4 regions of the Streptomyces sp. NPDC020742 genome follow, and region 4 is predicted to be linked to each of the others. Evidence: riboswitches for the same ligand, from Rfam matches in the RefSeq annotation. Region 4 holds a riboswitch; each other region holds the start of a gene.
The links. A riboswitch is a leader RNA that binds a small molecule or an ion and turns the genes downstream of it on or off. The one in region 4 is predicted to bind cyclic di-AMP.

Region 1 (4,836 bases), on a different contig from region 4:
GCAGCTGATCCCGTCCGACGCGGGCGGCCACACCACGGCGGTGTGGCGCCAGCAGGTGCCGGAGGTCTTCCGCTGGCTGAGCCGGCAGCTGCACGGGTAGCCGGCCTGGGGCCCGGTGCCGGCCGGGCCCTGTGCCGGCCGGGCTTCATGCCGCCCGGGCCCTGTGCCGGCCGCCGGGCCCTGTGCCGGCCGCCGGGCCCTACGCCGGCCGGGTGGCCCTATGCCGGCCGGGTGGCCCCCGCGAACGGCATCTGGTCGATCGGCGCGATCCGGACCGGTGCGCCGGGGTGCGGGGCGTGGATCATCTTGCCGTCCCCGATGTAGAGGCCGACATGGCTGATCCCGGAGTAGAAGAACACCAGGTCACCGGGGGCGAGTTGGGACCGGTCGATGCGCGGGCCGGCGTTGATCTGGGTGTAGGTGGTGCGGGGCAGCGCAACGCCGCCGGACTTCCACGCCGCCTGGGTCAGCCCCGAGCAGTCGTACGCGGAGGGGCCGGTCGCGCCCCAGACGTAGGGCTTGCCGAGGGCCGCGTAGGCGAACGACACCGCGCGTGCGGCACGGGAGTCGGGGGCCCGCTCCGCTGCCCGGGACCGGTCGGCGGCGGCCGCGGCGCCGGTGGGGACACCGCCCGACAGGCCGTCGTCGCCCCCGGTCCCCCGGGCTGCCGGGCCGGTGCCGGACCGCTCCCGGGGGGTGCCAGGACCCGCCATCCGCTGCCGCTGCTCCGCGGTCAGCCGGCTCAGCAGCGCCTCCGCGGCGTCCAGTTTGCGGACGACGGTGACCCGGTGCCGCTTGAGCGCGACCTCCTGGGACGCCAGCCGCTCGGCGGCGTCCTGGGCGCGGTCCCGCACCTGCCGTACGCTGCCGAGCCGGCGGGCGTAGCCGGCCACCGCGGTGGCCTGGTGGCTGCCCGTACGCTCCAGGACCGCGGCGCCGTCCAGATAGCGCTGGGGGTCCGCGGAGAGCAGCAGTCGCACGGTCGGGTCCACGCCCCCCGAGCGGTACTGGGAGGCGGCCACGGTGCCCAGCCGGCCGCGGGCGGCGTTCAGCGTGCCGGTCCGCCGGGCGGCCTCGTCCTGCAGTCTGCTCAGCTCCTCGCGTGCGGTGTCGGCCGCTTCCCTGGCGCCGTTGTACTTCTGCGTGGCCACCTCTGCCTCCTGGTACAGCGACTCGACTCGGTCCTTGACCTGGCCGGGGGTGGGGGGCTCCGCCGCCTGGCCGGTGCCCTCCAGGGCGGTGGCGGTGGCGGCACCCGCGAGGGCGAGGGTGGCGGCCGTACGGGCGGTGCGCGCGCTGCGCGAGCCACCGGTGAGCGAGGCGAGCACATGCCGCCTGGGCTTGCGGTGCGAGGCCACGGTGGCCGTCACTTCCTTCCCTTCGGGCCGTGGGTCCGGCGGCGGTCCGCTACGGGGGAGAGCGGGCCACCGCCGGACCTCCCGGCGGGGCGGCCGACAGGACACCGGTGCGGAGTCCGGCGATGGCGGGGAGTCGGCCGCCTGGAGGAGGACGCTAGACCGGGGCGTCACGGAAATGAGCCTGCTTGCCCGGCATTGATCGTTTTCGGTCGTGGCCGGTGCGCGGGTGACCGAGGCGTCGCCGACTGTGCGCCGGGGCCGGTCTGCCGTGACCGAAGTGCGGATTGCCTGCGCCCTGCCCGAAGGGGCGTGCTATGCGGCGGCTACGATCCCGCACTATGGACGTAGTAATCAATATCTTCGTCGCGCTGCACATCATCGGCATCGCCTCGCTGCTGGGCGGCTTCCTGACCCAGATGAAGGCGATGAGCGCGGGCACCGCCCGCTTCGTGCCGGCCATGCTGCACGGCGCGCTGACGATGCTGGTCACCGGCATCGTGCTGGTCGGCCTCAACCAGGCCCAGGATCACCCCCTCAACAACGTCAAGATCGCCATCAAGATGGCGGTCCTGGTAGTGATCCTGGCGCTGGTCTACGTCAAGCGGGACGAGGAGAGCGTGCCCAAGCCGCTGTTCGGCGCGGTCGGCGGGCTCACCATCGCCAACATCTTCATCGCGGTGCTCTGGACCTGAGCCCCGCGCCGCGGCCGGCCGGTGCCCTCACCGGCGGGCGGCACCCGCACAGCACACCGCGCGGTCCTCGCGCTCCGATTCACGGAGGCGGGGGCCGCGCGGTGGCGTGTGGGGGGTGGCCGTGGGGGGTGGCCTCAAGGGGGGGCGGACCGGGCTCAGCCCAGGCGGACGCTCCCGTAGATCGGCATGTAGTAGATCGACTCCTCGCGGACGTCGGCGCCCGGGTGCGGGGCGTGGATCATCTTGCCGCCGCCTATGTACATGCCGACATGGCTGATGTCGTCGAAGAAGAACACCAGGTCACCGGGCTGGAGATCCTTGGTCGCCACCCGCTGGCCGACCTTGACCTGGTCCCAGGTGGTGCGCGGCAGGTCGACCCCGGCCGCCTTCCACGCCGCCTGGGTCAGCCCCGAGCAGTCGTAGGAGCTGGGGCCCGTCGCGCCCCAGACGTACGGCTTGCCGATCTGGGCGCGGGCGAACGCCAGGGCCTTCTCGGCCTTGGTGGACTGCGTGCCCCCGGTGGAGCCTCCGGTGCTGCCACCACCGGTCTGCCCGCCGGAGGTGCCGCCGTCCTGCTGCCGCTGGCGCTCGCGCTCCTGCTGTCTGCGCGCCTCCTCCTCGGCCTTGCGCTTGGCCGCCGCCTCCTTCTGCCGCTCCAGCTCCGCCAGCCGCGCCTTCTCCTGGGCGGTCAGCCGCGACAGCAACTGCCGGGCCTCGGCCAGCTTCTGCTGGACGGACTGCTTGGAGGCCTTCAGGGAGTCCTGTGACTGCTGGAGCTGCTCCAGGCTCTGGGACGCCTCGGCGCGTTGGTGCGCCGCCGCTGTCGCCTGCTTCTGGTAGGCGGCGACGGCCTGCTGCTGCCGGCTGGTCAGCCGGTCCATGAGGTGGTTGCGGTCGACGAACTGCTGCGGGTCCTTGGCGAGCATCAGCTGCGCCGTCGGGTTCATCCCGCCGGTGCGGTACTGCGCCGAGGCGAACGTGCCCAGCTCGCGCCGGGACTCGTTCATCTGCTGCGCCCGCTTGGCGGCCGCGTCGAGCAGACCGTTGACGGTGGCGCGCTGGTGATCGGCGCGCTCCTTGGCGGCGTTGTACTTCTGGGTGGAGACCTCGGCCTGCCGGTAGAGGTCGTCGACCTTCTGCTTGACCTCTTCGATCGTGGGTTTGGGCGCGCGGGGGGCGGCGTCGGCGGACTGCGAGAGCAGGGTGACCGAGGCCAGCGCGGCGCTGGTGAGCCCGGCGGCGGTGCGCCGGCCTCCGGGCGAGTGGAGAACGCTGGTGCGCGGCTTGCGATGGGACGCCAAGGCCGCAACTCCTTCCGTGGACCGCCTACCGGGTTAGCTGTCGGGTTCGGGCGGTGTGCTGACGGAAGGCGTGCCCTACGGTCCTGCGTTCGTCGAGGACGGGCGCAGGACCGATTCACCCCGGTGGTGCTGGGTGGGTCCCCGGCTCCGGGTGCCTGGCGGCAGTCCGGACTCGGCGAGGCGGCCCGTGCGGAAGCTGTCGACCGCGGGGAGGCGGGCTGCCTGAGCGAGGACGTTAGCCAACTCGTGTGGCTCCTGTGAAGGCTGATGTTCGATATGCCCGAAACCTTTTCGTGACCTGACCGCGATCAGGTGGTTGCCGCGGCAGATGCCGGATTCGTCACCGCAGGGCCCGCCGCCAGCTCGCCGCCCGACGCCGCGCACGCCGGTCCCGACCGCCGGGGTGAGCCGCGGGGTGGGCCGCTGACCTGCCCCGGTCCCGGACGCCGCCCCGCAGGGCGGGGACAATCGCCCACTGGCCGGCACGCTGTCGGTGCCGCGGCCTAGACTCGGTGGGCGATGAGCAGCCTCTTTGACGACAGCTTCCTGGCGGACCTCGCCCACACCGGCGAGGAGCCCCCGCCGCCTCCCGAGGACGGGCACGAGCCGGCACCGGAGGAGATCCCCGACGACCTCTTCGGCGGGAGGTTCGACGCGCCCGCGCCCGGGTCCCCCCGCGCGAGCGGAGCCGAGAGCGGGGGAGGGTACTACCGCGACGGCGCCGCCCGCCCGGTCGTCGACGCCGCGGCGCTGCTGGAGGGGCTCAACGACCAGCAGAAGGCGGCTGTGGTGCACACCGGCGGCCCGCTGCTGATCGTCGCCGGCGCCGGCTCCGGCAAGACCCGGGTGCTCACCCACCGCATCGCCCACCTGCTCGCCGAGCGCCACGTCCACCCCGGCCAGATCCTCGCGATCACCTTCACCAACAAGGCCGCCGGTGAGATGAAGGAGCGCGTGGAGCAGTTGGTCGGCCCGCGGGCCAACGCCATGTGGGTCTCCACCTTCCACAGCGCCTGCGTACGGATCCTGCGCCGCGAGTCCAAGAAGCTCGGCTTCACCTCCTCCTTCTCGATCTACGACGCGGCCGACTCCAAGCGCCTGATGGCCCTGGTCTGCCGCGACCTCGACCTGGACCCCAAGCGCTTCCCGCCCAAGTCCTTCAGCGCGAAGATCTCCAACCTCAAGAACGAGCTCATCGACGAGGAGACCTTCGCCGGGACGGCTGCCGATGGTTTTGAGAAGACGCTGGCCGAGGCGTATGCGATGTACCAGGCGCGGCTGCGCGAGGCCAACGCCCTGGACTTCGACGACATCATCATGACGACGGTCAACCTGCTCCAGGCCTTCCCGGACGTCGCCGAGCACTACCGCCGCCGCTTCCGGCACGTCCTCGTCGACGAGTACCAGGACACCAACCACGCCCAGTACACCCTCGTCCGCGAGCTGGTGGGCCCGGCCGAGACCGCCGCCGAGCTCTGTGTCGTC
Region 2 (4,836 bases), on a different contig from region 4:
GGCACACCGGCCAGCCCCGCGAGCGGATCGCCGCCGACATCGAGCGCGACCGGTTCTTCGACGCCCAGGCCGCCCAGGAGTACGGCCTGATCGACGGGCTCACCCGCAGCCGCAAGCAGACCCCCGCGCCGGTCGACCGGTGAGCCGGATGCTGCCGCCGGAACCGCCGCCGCTGCCCGCGCTGACCCGCGCCGAGGGCGAGCTGATCGACCGCTACCTGGAGGTGCTCGACCTACTGGGGCGGATCAATCCGGCCCGCGCCGGCCACACCTACAGCGGGCTGCGCGCCGCACAGGCCCTGGTGGGCAAGGCCACCGCGCTGCGCGACGCCCTGACCCTGATGCACCAGCGCGGGGAGAGCGAGTTCCACCGCGGGACGCTGGCCCAGGCGATGCGGGTGCTGGACGGTGAGCGGCGGGCCGGACTGGTGACGGTGCCGCCGCAGGACGGGCGGTGACGCGACACGCGCGCCTGCCCGGACGGCGTAGCGTCCACGCCCGCCATAAGGGGGCGACAAATTGCGGAGGTCGAACGCAATTCCATCGGCCTGCGATGTTTCGCTCCTGGTCCCGACGTTGCGACACCCCGTGCCCCGCCACCTGACGGAACATTTTTCACCATTTGGACCAAATGTGGCGCATGTCACATACGCCAATTTCAGCTCGGAATTCGGGCGCTTTGTGCGTGACGATCCCTTCGACGACAAGACCCCGCCACAGCGGCGGGGCGGTCCGGACGGGCGCCCAATCCCGCCGCCGTACCGGACGTCCGGTCGACAAGGTGGATCGGCGGGAGCGGAGGACCCAAGCAGGACGGGGTCCGGGGCTTTGCGGCCGACGGACTCCTTGGGGTGAAGCCGTGTGCACGGCCGGGCATCTTCGCCAGCCCGAACCCGACAGGTATCCCTTCGCAGGCGGCTGACGAAGGGTCTGCGCATGACCGTGCGCACGCATACGCCGAATCTGCTGGCACGCGCCAGCACCGTGTCGGTCCTGACACTGGCCACGCTCGGCGGGGCCGCCCTCGCTCCGGGGGCGGCCCCGGACGCCGAAGCCGCCTCCGTCGCCGCCTATGCGCTGCGGATCGCGGCCTCCAAGCGGGGATCGCCCTACCAGTACGGGGCACAGGGGCCGCACCGCTTCGACTGCTCGGGGCTGACGCTGTACTCCTTCAGGCGCGCCGGACGGGCCCTGCCCCGCAGCGCCGCCGCGCAGTACGGCCAGACCCGGCATATCCCCGCCTGGAGCCGCAAGCGCGGCGACCTGGTCTTCTTCCACTCGACCCGCGGCGTCTACCACGTCGGGATCTACGCGGGCCGGGGCCTGATGTGGCATGCGCCCAAGACCGGCCAGGTGGTCCGGCTGGAGAAGATCTGGAGCCGCGCGGTCTGGTACGGGCGGGTGCGCTGAGCCGCGGACGCGCCACTGGGGCGGCTGGGCGGGCGGGTCCCGAGCCGCCGGACCGGCGAGCCCGGATGCCGGGCCGGCGAGCCCTGAGCGGCCGGGCCCGGTGCGCGGGGCCGTAGCGAAAGGTTCCTGCAGCCGCCGGTCAGCCGACCGCGACTCTCCACGGCAGGGTGATCCGCACGGTCTTGCCGCCGCACCGGGTGGGCACGACCGACATCCGGCCGCCGGCCTCGGCAGCGAGGAAACGGATGATGACCAGGCCCCGGCCGTTGTCCTGCTGGACCGCGGCGGGCAGCCGCCGCGGGCGGCGCGGATGGCTGTCGGTGACGCCGACGGCCAGCACCTCGTCGCGGTCGAGCCGCAGTTCGACGGTGAACGTCGGGGACTGGCCGAGCGTGTGCTGGACGGCGTTGGTGGCGAGTTCGGAGACGATCAGGCGAACGGAGTCGGCGAGCTCGGAGTCGGCCGGCAGCCCCCATGAGGCGAGCACGGCCAGCGTGTGTCTACGGGCGTGGACGACCGAGGCCGGGGCGCTCGGCAGGGTGAGTGCGGATTCCTGGTGGTCTGCCATCGCGACGCTGTCCCTTTCCCACCGAGGCCGGCTCCGGTCCACTGACCTGGAGCCGGGGTGCCGCTCGGGGCACCGGTACGGCCTCGGACTTCTGCTGTGCGCCAGAGTGACCCCTCATGCTGCCGGTGCGGTGCCCGATCCACCACCATCTAGGGAGATCTGTCGCCCGATGCGGTGAACTCTGCGACGCGAGACTGGATTTGGGATGTACCGGACACCGGTGGGCCCTCCAGGCCCCTCTCCGCCCCGGCGCCCGACCCGCCGTGCGCGGCGTGATCGGCCCGTCCTCGCCGGTGTCATCGGCCCGTCCTTGCCGGTGTGCCGGCACTCGTCGCGGGTCCGGGCAGCCTGTCCTCGCGGTGTGCGGGCCCCGGGCTCGCGGGTCGGGGCTGCCGTGCCGGCCGTCAGTCGGCCGGGGCGGTGGCGACGATGATGCCGACCGCCCGGTCGATCTGGCCGTCGGTCAGGTCTCCCCGGGCGGTCAGCCGCAGCCGGGATATCCCGTCGGGCACGGACGGCGGCCGGAAGCAGCCGACCGCGAGACCGGCCGCGCGGCAGTCCGCGGCCCAGCGGACCGCGGCGTCCGGTGACGGGGCGCGGACCGAGACCACCGCGGCGTCCGGCCGTACCGCCGCCAGGCCCGCCGCGGTCAGCCGGGCGTGCAGAGTACGGGCGACCTCGCCGGCCCGGGCGGCGCGGTGCGGCTCACGGGCCAGCAGCCGCAGCGCGGCGAGCGCGCCGCCGGCCGCCGCCGGGGCGAGACCGGTGTCGAAGATGAACGTCCGGGCGGTGTTGACCAAGTGCTCGATGACCCGGGCCGGGCCGAGCACCGCACCGCCCTGGGAGCCCAGCGACTTGGAGAGCGTCATGGTGGCCACCACATCGCCGTCGCCGGCCAGCCCGGCGGCCGACAGGGCGCCCCGGCCCCCCTCGCCCAGCACCCCGAGGCCGTGCGCGTCGTCGACCAGCAGCGCGGCACCCCGACTCCGGCAGGCCGCGGCCAGCGCCGGCAGCGGCGCGGCGTCGCCGTCGACCGAGAACACCGCGTCGGTGACGACCAGCGCCCGGCCGTCGTGGCCGGTCAGCGCGGTGCGTACGGCGTCCGGGTCGGCGTGCGCGGCGATCTCGGTACGGGCGCGGGAGAGCCGGCAGCCGTCGATGAGGGAGGCGTGGTTACCGGCGTCGGAGACGACCAGGGTGCCGGGGCCGGTGAGCGCGGTGACGGCGGCGAGGTTGGCGGCGTAGCCGGACGACAGCACCAGGGCGGCCTCGAAGCCGCAGAACGCGGCGAGTTCCTCCTCCAGGCGGGCATGCAGCTCGGTGCTGCCGGTGACCAGGCGGGAACCGGTGGCCCCGGCGCCCCAGCGATGTGCGGCCTCGGCCGCGCCATGGGTGACCTCAGGGTGCCGGGCGAGCCCCAGGTAGTCATTGCTCGCCAGATCCAGCAGCGGGGAGTCCGCCGGCCGGGGCCGCAGGGTGCGCACCAGGCCCGCCCGTTGACGTTCGGCACGCGCCGTTTCCAGCCAGTCGAAGGCCGCCTGGTGCGCCGGGGCGCCGGTCGCGGCGGAGGGCTCCCCGGAGGCCTCCGCGGGGGGCGCGGGCGGGGCGTCGTACAGCAGCGGAGGGGCGGAGTCCTGCGGCATCGGCGTCCTTAGTCTGTCGGCCTCGATTGTGGGCTGTCGATAGACGTTAGCGGTCGTTCCGCAGGGTCACAGTGTGGTGATACACACACCCCGATCGGGAGTCGTTGTGGGGATCCTCCTTTCCCGGGAGGGGGGACGTAAGACAGGATCATCGCCATGGACCTGCTGAACACACTGGTGGACAAGGGACTGCGGCGCGAGTTGCCGACCCGTGAAGAGGCGTTGGCCGTCCTGGCAACGTCCGATGACGCTCTGCTTGACGTCGTGGCCGCGGCCGGAAAGGTACGCCGCCAGTGGTTCGGGCGGCGGGTCAAGCTCAACTACCTGGTCAATCTGAAGTCGGGCCTGTGCCCCGAGGACTGCTCGTACTGCTCGCAGCGGCTGGGATCGAAGGCCGAGATCCTCAAGTACACCTGGCTCAAGCCCGATCAGGCCGCCGAGTCGGCCGCCGCGGGGGTGGCCGGTGGCGCCAAGCGGGTCTGCCTGGTGGCCAGCGGACGCGGCCCCACGGACAAGGACGTGGACCGGGTTTCGGAGACCATCTCCGCCATCAAGGAGCAGAACGAGGGCGTGGAGGTGTGCGCCTGTCTGGGGCTGCTCTCCGACGGCCAGGCCGAGCGGCTGCGGTCTGCGGGCGCGGATGCCTACAACCACAACCTCAACACCTCGGAAGCCACCTACGGCGACATCTGCACCACCCATGACTTCTCCGACCGGGTCTCGACGGTCCAGCAGGCCCAGGAGGCGGGCATGTCCGCCTGCTCCGGCCTGATCGCGGGCATGGGAGAGAGCGACGCCGACCTGGTCGATGTGGTCTTCGCGCTGCGCGAGTTGGACCCGGACTCGGTGCCGGTCAACTTCCTGATCCCGTTCGAGGGCACCCCGCTGGCCAAGGAGTGGAACCTCACCCCGCAGCGCGCCCTGCGCATCCTGGCGATGGTCCGGTTCGTCTGCCCGGACATCGAGGTGCGGCTGGCCGGCGGCCGGGAGGTGCACCTGCGCAGCATGCAGCCGCTCGCGCTGCACCTGGTCAACTCGATCTTCCTGGGCGACTACCTGACCAGTGAGGGCCAGGCCGGCAAGGACGACCTGGCGATGATCGCGGACGCCGGCTTCGAGGTGGAGGGCGCCGAGACCACCACGCTGCCCGAGCACCGCCGGCCGGGCTGCGGCGGCCACCCGGCACCGTCCGCGGACGGCGGCACCGCCGAGGAGC
Region 3 (4,836 bases), on a different contig from region 4:
ATGGGTGGTGAGGCGGCGGGGGCCGTCCCTGTCGACAGTACGGGCCGGCGGGCACCGGCGGTACGGCCCGGGACACACCGGCGGCCGGGCCGGGGCCGGCCTAACGCTTGTCGGCCGAGTCGACCGCACTCCACAGGTTCTCGTACCAGGGGCGCTGTGCTGCCTGCGGGCCCTTGGGGGCCGCGCCGGTGCCGGTGCCGTCCTGGACGATGTAGCCGGTCTCGCCCGGCATGACGTAGTGCAGGTGCCGGCGGGCCTGCTGGCGTACGTAGGCGGGGTCCTGCCAGCGGGCCTTCTGCTCGCGCAGCCGGTCCAGCGCGGCGCCGGCGTCCTGGGCCCTGCGGCGCTGGTCGGCGATGTCGGAGCGCTGGGAGACGTACTGCCTTATCGGGTACGCCAGCGCGACGACCAGGGAGCACATCACCAGCGCCAGCAGGGCCGCGCGGCCGGTGAGGCGGTTGCGGCGGGCCGGGCGGGCGCGGTAGACGCGGGCGGCGGCCTGCTCGCCGAGCGCCTTGAGTCGGGTCGCGGTCGAGAACCGGTCCGCGGGCACGTCGTCTCCCCTTCGCTGGCTGACGCCGGAGGGCATCACGCCGGACTGCATCAAGCAGGTACGTCCCCGGCAACGGTACGGGACCGTCGCCGGGGACGTGCTGGTGACGGGCGGACGCCGCGTCGTGGCCGCGCTGCGCGCAGGGACGCGCGTGCCCGCTGCTGGGCGGCGCGCCGTCCTTACTGGCCCGCGGAGCGGAACCGCGGGAAGGCGGAGCGGCCGGCGTACACCGCGGCGTCGTCGAGGATCTCCTCGATGCGCAGCAGCTGGTTGTACTTGGCGACGCGCTCGGAGCGGGCCGGGGCGCCGGTCTTGATCTGGCCGCAGTTGGTGGCGACGGCCAGGTCGGCGATGGTGACGTCCTCGGTCTCGCCGGAGCGGTGCGACATCATGCACTTGAAGCCGTTGCGCTGGGCCAGCTCGACGGCGTCCAGGGTCTCGGTCAGCGAGCCGATCTGGTTGACCTTGACCAGCAGGGCGTTGGCGGAGCCCTCCTCGATGCCGCGGGCCAGGCGCTCGGGGTTGGTGACGAACAGGTCGTCGCCGACCAGCTGGACCTTGGCGCCGAGCTTGTCGGTGATGACCTTCCAGCCGGCCCAGTCGTCCTCGAACAGCGGGTCCTCGATGGAGACCAGCGGGTACGCGGAGACCAGCTCCTCGTAGTACTCGGTCATCTCGGCGGCCGAGCGGGCCTTGCCCTCGAACTCGTACGAGCCGTCCTTGTAGAACTCGGAGGCGGCGACGTCCAGGGCGAGCGCGATGTCCTGGCCGGGGGTGTAACCGGCCTGCTGGATGGCCTCCAGGATCAGGTCCAGGGCCTCGCGGTTGGAGCCCAGGTTGGGAGCGAAGCCGCCCTCGTCGCCGAGGCCGGTGGACAGGCCGCGCTCCTTGAGGACCTTCTTGAGGGTGTGGTAGACCTCCGCGCCCCAGCGCAGCGCCTCGGAGAAGGACTCCGCGCCGATCGGCGCGATCATGAACTCCTGGATGTCCACGTTGGAGTCGGCGTGCGAGCCGCCGTTGAGGATGTTCATCATCGGGACCGGCAGCACGTGCGCGTTCGGGCCGCCGAGGTAGCGGAACAGCGGGAGGTCGCTGGCCTCGGAGGCGGCGTGCGCGACGGCGAGGGAGACGCCGAGGATGGCGTTGGCGCCGAGCGAGCCCTTGTTGTCGGTGGCGTCCAGGTCAAACATCGCCTGGTCGATCAGCCGCTGCTCGGTCGCGTCGTAGCCGACCAGCTCCGGGCCGATCTGCTCGATGACGGCGAGGACGGCCTTCTCGACGCCCTTGCCGAGGTAGCGGTTCGGGTCGCCGTCGCGGAGCTCGATGGCCTCGAAGGCACCGGTCGAGGCGCCGGACGGCACGGCGGCACGGCCCGTGCTGCCGTCGTCGAGGCCGACCTCGACCTCGACCGTGGGATTACCTCGCGAGTCGAGAATTTCGCGGGCTACGACGACGTCGATGGACGGCACGTTGTCTCCTTCATGGGTGTCTGGAGTTGCAGCACGAGCCTAACGGCCCCGGGCGCGTCCGCCTGCCCTTGGCCCGCTCCGTGGGACGGAACGGCCCGGAATACTTAGCAAAGGCCTAGTTCGCGGGATGTTTACCCACATTGTTCGCGGAACGGGGAAAACCCAAGATCGTGGCCGGTCAGCGGCGGGTGGCAGAGCGGGCCGAACCGAGAAACCCCGCCACGGCGCGCTGGGGGAAGTGCGCGCCGCGGCGGGGTCGTCTCAGGAGGAACGCGATCCGGACGGGACCGCCGGTGCCCGCCGCCCGGGCCCGGTCGATCCCGGTACCGGACGGCTCAGACGTGGAGCTTCTGGCCCGGGAAGATCAGGTTCGGGTTGCCGCCGATGACCGACTTGTTGGCCTCGTAGACGGACTTCCAGCTCGTGCCGTGGGCCTTGGCTATCTTGGCGAGGGTGTCGCCCGCCTTGACGGTGTAGTTGCCGTGGCCCAGGGACTTGCGCTCGGTGGAGCGCGAGGCGTGCTGCTCGGCGGCCGGGGCCTTCTTGGCCTCGCTCTTGGTCGCACCCTGGTCCTGCTGCGGGGCCGACTTGGTCTGGGCCGAGGAGCCGGAGGTGTCGACGTTGGCGGCCGGGCCGCCGGCGGTCAGGCCGCCCGCACCGGCACAGGACCAGGCGCCCGGGCCCTGGATGGCCAGGAGCTTCTCGGCGGCGGCGATCTGCTGGGACTTGGTGGCCAGGTCGGCGCGCGGCGCGTACTGGGTGCCGCCGGCGGCGGCCCAGCTGGAGTTGGAGAACTGCAGGCCACCGTAGTAGCCGTTACCGGTGTTGATCGACCAGTTGCCGCCGGACTCGCACTGGGCGACCTTGTCCCAGGTGGCGACGGAGGCGGCGGAGGCAGAGGTGGCGCCCATCAGCGGGACGGCCACGGCGGCACCGGCGACACCGGCGAGGGTGGCGACGCGGGCGGCCTTGGAGGGACGACGGTGCTTGCCCTTGAAGATCAGCATGGTTGGTTCGTTTCCTCACCGACGCCTACGAGGTGAGCTGTCGGGTTCGGGCTGTGAGTGGCCCGGCCGGGTGTGGGTCCCACACCCGGCTTCACCCCAAGCCGGCTGACCCGCTTTCACGGGCCGGGGCGGCACTTACCTTGGGTCCCCCGCTCCTGCCTTCGGCGCGTGCGCGTCAAGTGCCTCCGGCCGCCGGCAGGATTCGGCGTGCGGTCGAAGGGCCCGCTTTAGCGAGCGGTCATGAACGTAATCAGTAACCCTCGGGATGTTCAAACACCCTCAACTGAACCGAGTTGGCTACTTTTGATCACGACCTGGTCACATCTCCGCAGGTGGGGCACCGTGTGACAGCCCCGTACGGATCGGGGTTCACCCGGCGCAACGAGACGCTTGTCTCACTTTCGCCAAACCGGGCGAAGGGCCGTGAACTACCCCGCGTCGCGCCCGAGATCGAGCCGCTGCCCAGGCTGGATCAGGTCCGCGTCGGAGCCGATGACACCCTCGTTCCGCTCGTAGAGCGCGGTCCAGCCACCGGACAGCCGGTGGGCGCGGGCAATGGCTGACAGGCTGTCACCGGGGCGCACGGTGTAGTCCCCGCCGCCGACCGGGTCGCTGCGGTGCGCGTCGTCGCCGCGGGAGGCGTGCCGGCCACCGGAGGCGCGGTCGGCCCCGTCACCCTCGTGCGCGTCCGCACCGCCACGGTGCCGGCCCTTGGTGGGCTCGTCGTGCGGGGTGCCGGTCGTGTCGGGGCGGCTGCCGCCGTCGGACGGGTCGGCCGGGGCGGACGGGTCGGTGGCGCCGTCGGACGGGTCGGCCGGGGCGGACGGGTCGGTGGCGCCGTCGGCGCTGCCGGAGCCGGCCCCGCCGTCCTCGTCACCGCCGGGCGCGGCGGGGCCGGACGGCTCCCGGTCTTTCCCTCCGCTGCGGTCGGCGCCGTCGGAGCCGGACGGGTCCTCGGTGGGCGCGGAGGGCGAGGGCGTGGCCTGGGACGGCTCGCCGGAGGGGCCGGGCAGGCTGTCGGACAGGCCGCTGTCGGGGGCCCCGGGCTCGTCGGAGGAGTCCGTGGACCCGTCGCCGTCGGACGGGGCGGGCCGGGGGGTGCTGGTGCTGCCCGGGTCGACCTGCGGTATCCGCCCGTCCTGGGTCAGCCCCGCGTTCACCGCACAGCTCGGCCAGGCGTCCGGACCGCGGTCGTCCAGGATCGACTCAGCCACCGCGATCTGCTGGGCGCGGCTGGCGAGGTCGGGGCGGGAGGCGTAGGCCGAGCCGCCGTAGTGGTCCCACATCTGCTGGGTCAGCTGCAGCCCGCCGTAGAAGCCGTTGCCCGAGGCCGCGCTCCACACCCCGCCGCTCTCGCACTGGGCGACCCGGTCCCAGGTCGCGGTGTCGGCGGCGTGTGCACCGCCGGCGGAGAGCAGCGGCAGCGCGAGTCCCGCGCCGGTGACTCCCGCCGTGACAAAGATGGCCGGTGCCTGACGGGGGCGACGGTGTCGGCCGTTCCCGGAACGCATGCAGGTGCCTTTCGCGCGGCGGTTGAGTTGTCGGACGACCCCGTTCGCTTCCCACGAACGTGCCGACGGGCCACCCGCCGGCCGATGCGGGCAAGGCGTCCCCTTACCTCGGTCCGCCCCGTCACCGCTTCCGCCGATCGAGTGAATCCCCTCGGATCCTGTCGATCGTCGGTGGAAAGGTAGCCGGGGTCACGGGTAGTCACAAGTCGGTGTAGCGCAGATCACGCTTAGGTCACGCACCTGACGTCACGTCAGTTTCGGTCCCACCGCTGGTCAGGGCTGCTCGGGCCGGAACT
Region 4 (4,836 bases):
GACAGCAGCACTCGCTGACATCCTCCGGAGACGCTGCATAGCCAACGTGACGAGGGAGGAGAGCGGCTCCTTGAGAAACTCGCTCAGGATGTCCGCGAGCAGATCCTTGATCTCCAGATAGAGATCCACTGCCTCCTGGTTCAGCTCGAGTTCGAAGCCCCACCACTTGCCACTAGGTTTGATGATGGCGCCCCGCGCTTCCAGCTCCTTGCGCGCCTGCGCAGCCCGCTGCCGGACCTCGGGCGGAGCCTCGTACAGCCAGGTCTCATCCCCTGCGCTGTCCTGTTTCTCGACGCCCGATGACTCTTCCTCGCGAGTATCTGTGTGAAGTCCTGGTAGACCAGCCCTGCCCAGAGTCGCCCTCCAACTCTGGGCAGGAGCGATCAGCTGCCGCTAGTCTCCCCGGCCCCCGTGCCGAACCACCGAATGCCTGGTCAGCCGTCCGCCATGCGTGAGCGATGCGTGAGCGGACGGCGTGACACAGGCCGGTCGGAGGCTGGACATGGCGTCAGCCATATGTCCTTTGACCAGGCAAAACCGGACACCGACCGACTACGCGGGATCGTCGGTCACGTGTTCTCCGGGTCTTTTAATCCATTGGTTCAGGGTTCGAGCCCCTGATGGCCCACCGTGGGGCGTGGCGTTCGCGGCGCCCTGAGTGGTGTGTTCGACGGTCCGATCGGGCGATCCCGATCGGACCGTCGGCGTTCTGCGGCGTTCGTGACGGTGTTTCTGACGGCGTTTCGGGTGTCGGCAAGCCGCCCATGACCCGTCCGGCCCCCGCGGAGTCGCCGCCTCGCCCCGTACCGGAAACCTTGGACGTCGAGGCGGCCGGCCGGCGGTGTGCGGTCGGCGCGACGGTGTCCGTCCCGACGGGCGGAGCGGGAAGAGGCCGGTGCGGATGCGGCGAGGCGACGGGCCCCGGGCGGGCGACGGGGAGCGGGCGTACCGCGAGCGGCTGTTCCTCCTGGCGCGGCGGCCAGTCCGCTGGCTGCCCGCGGTCCTGGTCGTGGGCGGGCTGGTCTTCGACCTGGCGACGCCGCCCCGTTACACCGCCGCCCCGTTCTTCTGTGCCGCCCCGCTGGTCGCCGCGCCGCTGCTGTCGCTGCGCGCCACCGCCCGCACCGCGCTGGCCGCCGTGCTCGGCGAACTCTGGGGCGTCAGCCACCGCAGCGCCGCCCCCGGCCACCACGAGTCGGTCACCGAAGCCGTGACGGTCTTCGTGGTCGCCCTGCTGGCCCTGGGCATCAACCGGGTCGTACGGCCGACCGGTGCCCGTCCGGCGTCCGTGCGGGACGCCTCGGAGGCCGCCCAGCGCGCGGTGCTGCCTCCGCCGCCGGAGCGGATCGCCGGGCTCGCGGTCGCCGCCCGCTATGTGGGCGCGCGGGCGGACGCCCGGACCGGCGGCGACCTGTACGCGGTGCAGGACACCCCGCACGGCGTACGGCTGATCGTCGGCGATGTGCGCGGCAAGGGCCTGGAGGCGGTGGCGGCTGCGGTGGTCGTCATCGGCGCCTTCCGGGAGGCGGCGGAGCAGGAGGCCAGCCTGGAGGCGGTGGCGGCGCGGCTGGAGCGGGCGGTGCGGCGGGAGGACGGTCGGCGGGCGGGGCCGGAGCCCTCCGAGGGGTTCACCACGGCGGTGCTCGCCGAGATCCCGCCGGACGGGCCGTCCGTGCTGCGGGTCCTCAACCGTGGCCATCCACCGCCCCTGATGCTCGCCCCGGACGGCGGGCTGCGCGTGCTGGCCCCGGCGGTACCGGCGCTGCCGTTGGGGATGGGCGAGGTGGCGAGCTGGGCGGCCCGGTCCGAGGAGACCTTCCTCCCGGCCGGCTCGCTGCTGCTGTTCCTCACCGACGGCGTGACCGGGGCACGGGACGTCCGTGGCCGCTGCTTCGACCCGTCCGGCCGGCTGCGCGGCCGCCGCTTCCCCGGACCGGACAGCCTCCTGGACACCCTCGTCGAGGAGGTCGGCTGGCATACCGGTGGGGCGCCGGCGGACGATATGGCCCTGCTGGCGGTGCAGCGCCCGATGGGGGTGTGACGCGGGAGCGTCCCCCCGGAGGCTTGCGGGATCAGCGCCCCGGTACGGCCGGTGCCTCCGGCAGCCGGTGCAGACGCCGGCCGTGCGGATCGGCCAGTGCGACCGGACGCCCGTCCAGGGCGAGGGTCAGCAGGCTGTCCTCCGGGTGCGCGGGGGGCTGCGGTGCGGCGGCCCACGGCAGCACGGAGCGGTGCTCGTGGGAGATCCAGTGCCCGCCGCCGTCCCGCCCGTCGAGCAGTGACCGGACGAGGCGCCCGAACTCCGTGCGGCGGGCGGGCGGAAGGCGGTCCAGGGCCGCGCTGTGGAAGATCACCAGGGTCGCCCCGGGCGGCGCCCCGGCGGCGAGCGCCGGCAGTTCGGCGAGCGGATCGCCGCGGACGATCCGCGGCCGGGGCGCGGCCCGTACGGCGTCGACCGCCGCGGCGAGGCGGTGCGCCCGCTCCTCGTCACCCGGCCAGAGCAGCGACTGCAGCCAGCGCAGATCCTCCCGCTCCGCCACCGGGTCGAGCGGGTCGGCGGCGATCCCGGCCCGCCAGACGACCTCGGGCAGCTGTGCGGGCAGCTCCCCGGCCGCCCAGTCCGTACGGCACCCGAGGGCCACCGGGCTCCCCGCCGCGCCCACCTCGGCGGCCGTCCGGCCGTCCGGGGACGCGTAGACGTACCGGTAGCGGTCGGGGTGCAGACTCAGCCCGGCCGAGGTGCCGACCTCCAGCAGTGCCAGTGGCTGCGGCAGTCGGGCGAGCAGCGGCAGCAGGGCGGCGCAGCGGGCGGGTTCCTCGGTCCGGGCGTCCCGGGCCATGATCACCGTGCGGACCTCGTCCCAGTGCCGGATCGTCCACTCCCGCCAGCGGCCGTACGCCGCCTCGCCGCGCGGGCCCAGCTCCGCGTGCGGGCCGTCGAGGTGGCGGACGGCGGCGAGCAGGAGCTGCGGCTGCTGCTTGCCGCCGGCCGGCAGCGAGCCGGACAGCAGATCGCACAGCTCCGGGTCGTGGCCGATCCGCGCGCTCAACTCCTCGTGGGCGTCGGACCGTCCGCGCGCCTCCCACCAGGAGAACTCCCGGTACCGCAGGGACACATCCGGAGGGCTGCCGGGGAGCGGGCCGCCGCCGTGGGTGGTGAGGTGCCCGGTGTGCGTGCGGCTCTCGGCGTGTCCGGTGCTCCCGGCGTTGACGACCATGATCCGACGTTACGCTGTCACATTCCGTGATCGGTAGGGGCCCCTGTGCAGTGCATCTGACGGGCCGTCAGTGCACATTGGTCGGGGAACGGGGGGCCAACTCGCCCGCTTTCCGGATGCGGTGGCCGGAAAGTCCCGGCCCGCGCTTGTGCGCGGCACATAAGGATTCCCAGGAAGGCTTGGAAAATAGCCAGGCTCTCTATTACTGTCCGATAACGCAGCGCGGTCGTCCCAGCCGCCGCAAGTGGCGGCACCGTTCTGCCCACGCCGAATCCCGTATGCGCTTTTCACGCACCTCCAGCACCTTGAACTGCACCAAGGGAACCGGGGAACCACCACCTTGGGGTGAATCGGACGCCTCCGCCAGAGGGCGCCCGTAGGAGACCTTCCTGCTCCGAACCCGTCAGCTAACCCGGTAGGCGAGAAGGAAGGAAAGGAGAGCGCCCCCGTGGCGTCCAACAAGCCTGCCCCCGAGGCCCCGTCCACGTACCCACTCGACGACCACGGAGCCTTCGACGGCCCCGGGTACGCGGGTGGTGCGGAACCGGACGGTGACGGCCCGTGGGAGGAGTGGAACCCCACCGAGGAGTCGGTCCGGTCCGTCCGCGGCAAGCACCGGGTGGCCAAGCAGCGCACCGGAGGGCTCGCCCGTGGCGGCACGGTCCTCGGCGTCGGTGTGATCGCGGCGGTCGGCGCGGGCGGCATGGCCACCGCCGAGGACCGCCCGCCGGTCCCGATCTCGATGCCGGACGTCGGCGGGGTGGCCCACGACCTCTCCGACAGCCTGCCGGACGCCGCGTCGCTCCCCGGTGTCGGCGACCTGATATCCGGCTCCGGCGCGGAGTCCGCCGCGCCTGCCGCCGGTTCTTCGGCCCCGGCCGGCTCCGGTCCGCTCACCCACGCCACCCAGACGCATTCCTCCGGTAGGGACGTCGGCGCCGGCGAGGCGCTGCGCAGCCGCATCCTCCAGCAGGCCGATGTGCAGCAGGACGCCGCCGAGGAAGAGGCCCGTCAGGCCGCCGAGGACGCCGCCGTCAAGGCCGCCGCCACGGCAGCGGACACGGATCGGAAGACCGCGGACCAAGCCGCGGCCGCCAAGAAGGCCGCGGAGGTGGAGGCCGAGCGCAAGGCCGAGGAGGAGGCCCGCCGGAAGGCGGCGGCCGAACGCCTCGCCCAGCTGGCCAAGAGCTTCATCGCCCCGGTCTCCTCGTTCACGCTCACCGCCGGCTTCGGTCAGGCCGGCGACCGCTGGGTCGCGGACCACACCGGGCAGGACTTCGCCGCGCCGACCGGCACGCCCATCAAGGCCGTGCACTCCGGCACCATCACCCAGGCGGGGTGGGCGGGCTCGTACGGCTACCGCATCGTCCTCAAGCTCGATGACGGCACCGAGCTCTGGTTCTGCCATATGTCCTCGATGATCAAGACCTCCGGCACGGTCAACACCGGCGATGTCATGGGCCGTGTCGGCGCCACCGGCAATGTCACCGGCCCCCACCTCCACCTGGAGGTCCGCCCCGGCGGCGGCGCCCCGATCGACCCGATGCCCTGGCTGCGGGACCACGGGGTCAACGTCTAGGAAGGGATCCGGGCCGGAGTCCGAGCCGAGCCGGATTCC

Region 1: it holds a riboswitch for cyclic di-AMP, as region 4 does, so the genes downstream of both, AB0G84_RS30410 (NlpC/P60 family protein) here and AB0G84_RS30680 (M23 family metallopeptidase) in region 4, are expected to answer to the same signal.
Region 2: it holds a riboswitch for cyclic di-AMP, as region 4 does, so the genes downstream of both, AB0G84_RS27045 (C40 family peptidase) here and AB0G84_RS30680 (M23 family metallopeptidase) in region 4, are expected to answer to the same signal.
Region 3: it holds a riboswitch for cyclic di-AMP, as region 4 does, so the genes downstream of both, AB0G84_RS09520 (transglycosylase family protein) here and AB0G84_RS30680 (M23 family metallopeptidase) in region 4, are expected to answer to the same signal.

The regions. Positions count from the first base shown of each region.
Region 1 covers NZ_JBFAEA010000026.1:50,647-55,482, reverse strand. Annotated here, with positions in the region: gene AB0G84_RS30425 (alpha/beta hydrolase-fold protein) at 1-100, shown strand, start outside; gene AB0G84_RS30420 (C40 family peptidase) at 219-1,370, opposite strand; gene AB0G84_RS30415 (hypothetical protein) at 1,697-2,050, shown strand; gene AB0G84_RS30410 (NlpC/P60 family protein) at 2,206-3,351, opposite strand; cyclic di-AMP (ydaO/yuaA leader) riboswitch at 3,358-3,539, opposite strand; gene pcrA (DNA helicase PcrA) at 3,871-4,836, shown strand, end outside.
Region 2 covers NZ_JBFAEA010000019.1:56,050-60,885, forward strand. Annotated here, with positions in the region: gene AB0G84_RS27035 (ATP-dependent Clp protease proteolytic subunit) at 1-143, shown strand, start outside; gene AB0G84_RS27040 (hypothetical protein) at 149-457, shown strand; cyclic di-AMP (ydaO/yuaA leader) riboswitch at 731-931, shown strand; gene AB0G84_RS27045 (C40 family peptidase) at 936-1,409, shown strand; gene AB0G84_RS27050 (ATP-binding protein) at 1,549-1,977, opposite strand; gene AB0G84_RS27055 (8-amino-7-oxononanoate synthase) at 2,382-3,620, opposite strand; gene bioB (biotin synthase BioB) at 3,777-4,836, shown strand, end outside.
Region 3 covers NZ_JBFAEA010000004.1:14,703-19,538, forward strand. Annotated here, with positions in the region: gene AB0G84_RS09510 (septum formation initiator family protein) at 101-553, opposite strand; gene eno (phosphopyruvate hydratase) at 733-2,022, opposite strand; gene AB0G84_RS09520 (transglycosylase family protein) at 2,358-3,029, opposite strand; cyclic di-AMP (ydaO/yuaA leader) riboswitch at 3,037-3,206, opposite strand; gene AB0G84_RS09525 (transglycosylase family protein) at 3,458-4,540, opposite strand; gene AB0G84_RS09530 (cytochrome P450) at 4,814-4,836, opposite strand, start outside.
Region 4 covers NZ_JBFAEA010000027.1:22,105-26,940, reverse strand. Annotated here, with positions in the region: gene AB0G84_RS30690 (PP2C family protein-serine/threonine phosphatase) at 902-2,041, shown strand; gene AB0G84_RS30685 (DUF2332 family protein) at 2,073-3,218, opposite strand; cyclic di-AMP (ydaO/yuaA leader) riboswitch at 3,474-3,655, shown strand; gene AB0G84_RS30680 (M23 family metallopeptidase) at 3,667-4,797, shown strand.